Regions from separate parts of the Rhodococcus sp. NPDC056960 genome, predicted to be linked through region 1. Evidence: riboswitches for the same ligand, from Rfam matches in the RefSeq annotation. Region 1 holds a riboswitch; the other holds the start of a gene.
The links. Region 1 has a riboswitch for glycine ahead of gcvP (aminomethyl-transferring glycine dehydrogenase). Riboswitches for the same ligand answer to the same signal wherever they lie in the genome.
Positions count from the first base shown of each region.

Region 2: it holds a riboswitch for glycine, as region 1 does, so the genes downstream of both, gcvP (aminomethyl-transferring glycine dehydrogenase) here and gcvP (aminomethyl-transferring glycine dehydrogenase) in region 1, are expected to answer to the same signal.

Region 1 is NZ_JBHURF010000020.1:152,498-156,563, reverse strand. It holds gene gcvP (aminomethyl-transferring glycine dehydrogenase) at 1-2,320, opposite strand, end outside; glycine riboswitch at 2,484-2,576, opposite strand; gene lipA (lipoyl synthase) at 2,867-3,817, shown strand; gene lpdA (dihydrolipoyl dehydrogenase) at 3,856-4,066, shown strand, end outside.
Region 2 is NZ_JBHURF010000027.1:77,779-81,844, reverse strand. It holds gene iolM (scyllo-inosose 3-dehydrogenase) at 1-179, opposite strand, end outside; gene ACFTWF_RS34525 (Tm-1-like ATP-binding domain-containing protein) at 292-1,656, opposite strand; gene ACFTWF_RS34520 (hypothetical protein) at 1,730-1,885, opposite strand; glycine riboswitch at 2,101-2,194, shown strand; partial or broken gene gcvP (aminomethyl-transferring glycine dehydrogenase) at 2,366-4,066, shown strand, end outside.

The DNA of each region.
Region 1 (4,066 bases):
TGGTGGCCTCGGTCAGCCCGTCCGGGCCCATCAGCGCGATGTACGCCCAGGTGATCGGCAGGATTCCGGCGGACCCGTAGTTTGCCGCCGACACCGGGGTGCCGAGCTGGTCGCCGCCGAGCGGGTTGCCGGGCAGGAACGGGGCCAGGTGCTTGCGCACCGCGACCGGGCCGACGCCGGGGCCACCGCCGCCGTGCGGAATGCAGAACGTCTTGTGCAGGTTCAGGTGCGACACGTCGCCGCCGAACTTGCCGGGCTGGGCCAGCCCGACGAGGGCGTTGAGGTTCGCGCCGTCGACGTACACCTGACCGCCGGCCTCGTGCACGAGATCGCACACCGTCCGCACATCGTTCTCGTACACGCCGTGCGTGGACGGGTAGGTGAGCATGATCGCGGCGATCGTGCCCTCGTGGGCGGTGATCTTCGAGCGCAGGTCGTCCAGGTCGATGTTGCCGTTCGACGCCGTCGCGACCACGACCACCCGCATGCCGGCGAGCACCGCGGAGGCGGCGTTGGTGCCGTGCGCGGACTGCGGGATGAGGCAGATGTCGCGGCCGAGGTCGCCGCGGCTCTCGTGGTAGCCGTTGATCGCGAGCAGTCCGGCGAGCTCGCCCTGCGATCCGGCGTTGGGCTGCAACGACACCCGGTCGTATCCGGTGATCTCGCTCAGCCACCGCTCGAGCCCGCGGATCAGCTGCAGGTAGCCGCTGGTCTGCTCGACCGGAGCATACGGGTGGATGGACGCGAAACCGGGCCAGCTGATCGGTTCCATCTCCACGGCGGAGTTGAGCTTCATCGTGCAGGAGCCGAGCGGGATCATGGTGCGGTCGAGAGCGAGATCCTTGTCCGACAGCGCGCGGAGGAAGCGGAGCATCGCCGTCTCGGACCGGTGCTCGTGGAACACGTTGTGCCGCAGGTAGGTCGACGTCCGCAACAGCGACTGCGGCAGCCCCGACGCCGTGCCGGCCTGGGCTCCCGCGCCGAACGCGGACAGGACCCGGTCCACGATCTCGTCGGTGGTGCACTCGTCGCACGCGATCGCGACGTGGTCCGCGTCGACCAGTCGCAGGTTGATGCCGTCCCGGTCGGCGCGATCGACGACGTCGCGCGCCCCGGCCGGAACGCGCACCAGCACGGTGTCGAAGAAGCTGTCGTGCACCACCGAATGTCCGGCCGCGCGCAGACCGGCCGCGACGGCGGTCGCGTGAGAATGCACCCGGGTCGCGGTGGCGCGCAGCCCTTCCGGGCCGTGGTAGGCGGCGTACATCGCGGCGACGTTGGCGAGCAGGGCCTGTGCGGTACAGATGTTGCTGGTCGCCTTGTCGCGGCGGATGTGCTGTTCGCGGGTCTGCAGCGCCAGCCGGTACGCGGGGTTGCCGTCGACGTCGACGGACACCCCGACCAGCCGGCCGGGGAGCATCCGCTCGAGACCGTCGCGCACCGCCATGTAGCCGGCGTGCGGACCACCGAAGAACAGGGGCACACCGAAGCGCTGGGCGGAGCCGACCGCGATGTCTGCGCCCTGCTCACCGGGCGGGGTGAGGAGCGTCAGCGACAGCAGGTCGGCGGCAACCGTGGTGAGCGCCCCGCGCTCCTTGGCGGCGGCGATGAGCGGGGCCAGGTCGCGCACCTGCCCGCTCGCGCCGGGTGCCTGGAACACGACGCCGAACAGGTCACCGTCCGGAAGTCCGCCGGTCAGGTCGGTCACCTCGACCTCGATGCCCACCGACTTGGCCCGGCCGCACACCACCGCGAGGGTCTGCGGCAGGCAGTCGGCGTCGACGACGACGCGGGGCGTCGACGACTTCGCCTTGTTCGCGCGGCGCATCAGCAGCACCGCTTCCATCACCGCGGTGGCCTCGTCCAGCAGGGACGCGCCGGCGAGGGGGAGGGCCGTCAGGTCTTCGATGACGGTCTGGAACGTCAGCAGCGCCTCCAGCCGGCCCTGGGAGATCTCCGGCTGATACGGGGTGTACGCGGTGTACCAGGCGGGCGACTCGAGCATGTTCCGGCGCAGTACCGCGGGGGTGATGGTGTCGGAGTACCCGAGGCCGATCATCTGGACGCGGGTGTCGTTGCGCTCCGACAGCGTCCGAAGGTCGGCGAGAACCTGCTGCTCGGACCGCGCCGCGGGCAGGTCCAGGGACTCCGAGCTGCGGATCTGGTCGGGTACGGCGGCATCGATGAGCTGATCGAGCGTGTCGTACCCGAGGGCGCCGAGCATGCGCTCGGTGGCGGACGCGTCGGGACCGATGTGACGTGACGGAAAATCGCTGGTGAGCGGCGCGGCGTGGCGCGCGTGACGGGTTTCGACTGGCACGAGGTGACTCCGGTTTCGTTGAGTCCGGACCGCACCGGACGTCGACTAGGGGCACCTCCCCGCTCTGTCCTGAAACCTGAGAGTTTGGGCCCACCGCAACTGCGGCGTGCTCTTCACCTTCGGTAAGTACCGGCCTACGGCCGATCCTGTTCTCCAGAGTTGCCTCTACGCTGCGGTACTGGGGCCTGAGAGATTCCCGGGGAGGAACTTGCTCCTACGGCGCCTCCGAAAGCGGAGGTTCTCCCGCTGCGCGTCAACGGCGTCTTCAGTTGTGATTTGCCAAACAGTACACACGCGTGGCGGGTTTGTCTCCCCGGGCTCCTCCACGGTCGCCGGGCGGCGACGATCTTGCCAAAACGCCTCGTCGTTTGGCATCCTCGACTGATCTTCGCTCGGACGTGACCGCACACGCAGAGCGACGAGAGCCCAGATAGCCACAATTGCAACGGTTGTCGTCGCGTGCTCGCCTTCCCCTCACTTTCCTCCGTGCCGTGCTGCCGGGGGGTCGCATACCGACCGGTTTCGACCGGCCGTAGGAGTTTCTCTATGACTGCATTCCCCGAACCGCAGACCGTCGCTCCCGCAGGCCGCCGCCTGCTCCGTCTCGAAGTCCGCAATGCTCAGACCCCGGTCGAACGCAAACCCCCGTGGATGAAGGTGCAGATGCGCACCGGACCCGAATACCGGAAGCTCGCCGCGCTCGTCGACCGCGAGGATCTGCACACGGTGTGTCAGGAAGCGGGATGTCCCAACATCTTCGAATGCTGGGAGGACCGGGAGGCGACGTTCCTCATCGGCGGGAGCCAGTGCACCCGGCGGTGCGACTTCTGTCAGATCGACACCGGCAAGCCGGCAGAACTGGATCGCGGCGAGCCGAGACGTGTCGCGGAATCGGTCCGGACGATGGGACTTCGCTACGCCACCGTCACCGGCGTCGCCCGCGACGATCAACCCGACGGCGGCGCGTGGCTGTACGCCGAGACGGTGCGGCAGATCCACGCGCTGTGTCCGGGCACCGGCGTCGAACTGCTCATTCCCGACTTCAACGCGGACCCGGCACAGCTCCGCGAGGTGTTCGACACCCGCCCGGAAGTGCTGGCGCACAACGTGGAGACCGTTCCCCGGGTGTTCCGTCGTATCCGGCCCGCGTTCACCTACGAGCGGTCCCTCGACGTGATCACCCGGGCGAGGGAGGCCGGCCTGATCACCAAGTCGAATCTGATCCTCGGGCTGGGGGAGACGACGGACGAGGTGATCCAGGCTCTGCGGGATCTGCACGCGGCCGGGTGCCAGTTGATCACGATCACCCAGTATCTGCGGCGGTCGGCCCGGCACCATCCGGTGGAGCGGTGGGCGAAACCCGAGGAGTTCACGATGCTCGACCAGACCGCCCGCGAGATCGGATTCCTCGGTGTGCTGTCCGGTCCGCTCGTCCGATCGTCGTACCGGGCCGGCCGCCTGCACGCGGAGGCCGTCGCCGCCACCTCGACCCACTGACCTCTACACCCCTCATCCTGTCCAGCTAGGAGTTGCCCATGTCCAGATCTGCAGACGTCGTCATCCTCGGTGGTGGTTCCGGCGGTTACGCGGCCGCCATCCGCTCGGCCGAACTCGGCCGCTCGGTCATCCTGATCGAAGAGAACGAACTCGGCGGCACCTGCCTGCATCAGGGGTGCATCCCGACCAAGGCACTGCTGCACGCCGCCGAAGTCGCCGACAGTGCCCGCACGGCGTCACAGTTCGGTG
Region 2 (4,066 bases), on a different contig from region 1:
ACCTCGACGACGACCTCGGTGGGACCGGGTTCGCCGGGGTCGGCGATCGTCCGGAGGTCGACCGACGGGTTACGGTACGCATCGCTGGCGATGCGGGCCCACTGGCGTTCTGCGTCGCGGTCCGAGATGCGTGCAGATGCACGCGGGGCCCACTCGGCTTCGAGAACTACTGCTTTCATCGGTGCCTCCGATCGATCGTGTTCACTCGCGGATGGTTGAGTATGCGGCTATCAGGCGGTGGGGTTCTTGTGTTGGAAGATGTTGTGGCCGAACGAGGTAACGACGGCATCCTTACCGATGGGCATAGCTACCTCCTGTGGGGGTGGGGATGGATGCCTCCGCCAGGGCGGCGGGCAGTGCGTGATGGGCACGGCTGTCGAGCAGAGGAACGAAATCTGCAAGTATGTGGTCGATGAAGGCGGGATCGTTGATGTGGACGTCGAGTTTGGTCAGTTCGATGGATGGCTCGAGGCGCGATTCGAGCACCGTGGTGAAGGCGCGGTCGGCTTCCGGGTCCCAGAAGACCTGGCCCGGCGCGTTGGGCACCGACAAGCCCGCGGTGGGGACGTACACCCGGGTCGGACCGACACTGTTGTTGGCCTTTGCCGCGAATGTCTCTGCTACCCTCATCATTTCGGATGTGGTGAGCCGCACCAGCGTGAGTTCGGGGTTGTGCCCGAAGTAGGTGCGTCCCGGAAATTGTCGTTGGGTGTCGGCCAGCTTGCCGCAAGTGATGAAGTCGACGCAGCCCGGAACGAGCACCTGAGGGAGTCCGGCCTTGCCGGCCGCCTCCATCCGGTGGGGACCGGGATCCATCAGGCCGCCGATGAGGTGGCCGCTCAGTTCCGTGGTCGTGAAATCGATGACCGCATCGACCTGGCCCGCTTGGACAGCGTTCTCGAGTGCCCGGCCACCGGTGCCGTTGGCGTGGAAGGCGACGAAGCCGAAGCCTTTGTCTTCGAGGTGTTTCTGGGCCCGCTCGAGAGCGGGTGTGGTGTTGCCGTTCATCGACACCGCCACGGTGGTCGGACGCTGACCGGCACTGACGGTCGGCGCGGCGGGCGCGGCGGCGGCCGCGGCACCGACGATGTAGCCGGCGGCCGATCGGTAGATCTCGCTGGTCACCGAGTTGATGCCGATGATGTCGGCGACCGAGTGCAGAACGGCGATGTCGCTGATTCCGACGTAGGGGTCGAAGGTCCTGTTTCCCGAGGCCAGCGGCGAGACGATGAGTTTGGGAAAGCCGAAGGGCAGGTGCTGCAGGGCAGGGCCGGCGATGTGCGTCCCGGCCCCTCCCATGCACACCGCGCCGTCGATCTCGACTTCGGCGACCATCGTGCTCAGGAGGCGACTGACTCCCGACCGCAGGGCACTGACGGCCTCACCGCGCGGTAGTTCACTGATCGCGGCGATCGAACTTCCCGCCGCGGCGGCGACCGTTGCCTGGTCGATGAAGCGGCGAGTGCCGATCACCGCGTCCGAGGGACGCTGCGCCGTCCGAGCCGATGTGTCGAGCATGATGGCGATCCCACCGAGCCGCTCGATCTCATCACTGAGGGCTCCGAGTTCAGCGGCCTTGGTGTCGAAAGTGCCGATGACCACGACGGTCGGAGCCGCTTCGCTCCTCGCGGCGCCGGGCCGCCTTGCGCTTGTCATGAGAAGAACGTTAGACGTGTCTGCCGAACAAATCAAGAGTGTTTGGCAATTTTTGATCGGCATTCCGAACGAACTAATGTCTTGTTCGGGGTTTCGATCGGAAATCCGCTCGATCCGGACGCTGGAGACTGAGGCCGGTCACCGGGGCGTACTTCAGGTTCGTCGTGCGCGCCTGAGCGTTGCGGACCTCGAGACGCAGACGTTTGCGGCCGTCGCTGGTCACTGCCATGGCGATTCCTCGGGTTGTGATCGGAATGCCGAACAGCGTGGGCGGTTGCCCGACGCTCGTTCCCCAGAGTGCCGCACCGTACCCGCGAACACAAGAACAGATCGCCTCAAATGAGCGGAATTCCGTACAATTTTCTCGATTGTTACCAATTGGCGTGCGGAACTCCGAACATTGTGGGTACAGTGACGGGGCGCACAACAACTGCACATGCCGTTCGATGCGTGTCAGGAGATGCCCTGCCGAGGCGGGGCCGCCGTAGGAGCAAGTTCCTCCCCGGGAATCTCTCAGGCCCAGTACTGATACGCAGAGGCAACTCTGGAGAAAGCGTCGCGAACGCTTACCGAACGTGAAGAGCGACCCAATGCTGTTGGGGTGCATAATCTCTCAGGTGACAGGACAGATCGGGGAGGGCCGCGCTCTGCGCTCGACGTCGAGTCGAGCAGAACCGACCATTGGAGGTCCTCCGTGTCCCATCCCGACATCGCACCCGCGTTCCAAGACCGGCACATCGGCCCGTCCGAGACCGAGATCGCGCAACTGCTCGAGGTCCTCGGATACGACTCCCTCGACGCCCTCGTCTCGCGTGCCGTCCCTTCCCAGATCCGGACCGCGCGACCGCTGAACCTGCCTGCCGCCCGCGCGGAACAGGAGGTGCTGGCCGACCTACGGACGATCGCCGGCAAGAACCGGCCGCGGGTGCAGATGATCGGCCTCGGCTATTACGACACCATCACTCCCGCCGTTCTGCGTCGCAACATCCTCGAGGCGCCGGGCTGGTACACCTCGTACACCCCGTACCAGCCGGAAATCTCCCAGGGCCGACTCGAGGCACTGCTGACCTTCCAGACCGTCATCGAAGAGCTGACCAGCCTCCCGGTCGCGGGTGCCTCGCTCCTCGACGAGGCCACCGCCGTCGCCGAGGCCGTCCTGCTGATGCGCCGCGCCGACAAGACCGCCTCGAACCGAGTCCTCGTCGACGCCGGCTGCTTCCCGCAGACGCTGTCCGTTCTGCGCGGCCGAGCCGACGCCGTCGGCATCGAGCTGGTCGTGACCGACCTCGACCGCGGCCTGCCCGACGGTGACTTCTTCGGCGTCGTCTACCAGAATCCGTCGGTCACCGGCGGGGTGCGGGATCTGAGCGAGTCGATCGCCGAGGCGCACCGGCGGGGCGCCCTGACCACGGTGGCCACCGACCTGCTCGCGCTGACCCTGGTCACCTCCCCCGGTGAGCAGGGGGCGGACATCGCCGTCGGGTCGGCCCAACGGTTCGGTGTTCCGCTGTTCTTCGGCGGCCCGCACGCCGGATTCGTCTCCGTCCGCACCGGTCTCGAACGCATGCTGCCGGGCCGGTTGGTCGGAGTGTCCAAGGACGCCGACGGCACACCGGCATACCGGCTGGCGCTGCAGACGCGCGAGCAGCACATCCGCCGCGACAAGGCGACCAGCAACATCTGCACCGCCCAGGCTCTGCTGGCGAACGTGGCCGCGATGTACGCCGCCTATCACGGCGCCGAGGGACTGCGCGCGATTGCCCGGCGGGTGCACTCGCACGCCGCGCACCTGACCGCGGGACTGCACGCCGCGGACATCGAGACCCTGCACTCGAACTTCTTCGATACCGTCGTCGCCCACGTCCCGCACCGGGCCGGTGTCATCGTCCGCGCCGCCAACGCGGACGGCATCAACCTGCGCTACATCGACGCCGACCACGTCGGGGTGTCCTGCGACGAGCACACCACCGGCGAGATCGTCGAGCGGGTCCTGGCGGCCTTCGGTGCGGCCCTGGCTCCCGTCAACACCTCCTACCTTCCGCCGACACTGGCCCGGACCTCGGCGTTCCTCCAGCACGAGGTGTTCCGGCGCTACCGCTCGGAAGCGGCGATGCAGCGATTCCTGCGCAAGTTGTCCGACAAGGACCTCGCCCTGGACCGGACGATGATTCCGCTCGGCTCGTGCACCATGAAGCTCAACTCCGCGGTGGAGATGGAGCCGATCAGCTGGCCGGAGTTCGCCGGTATCCACCCCTTCGCGCCGGCCGACCAAACCGAGGGCTATCGCGAGCTCACCGATGACCTCGAACGGTGGCTGAGTGAGATCACCGGCTACGACCGGGTTTCGCTGCAGCCGAACGCCGGCTCCCAGGGGGAGTTCGCGGGCCTGCTCGCCATCCACGGCTATCAC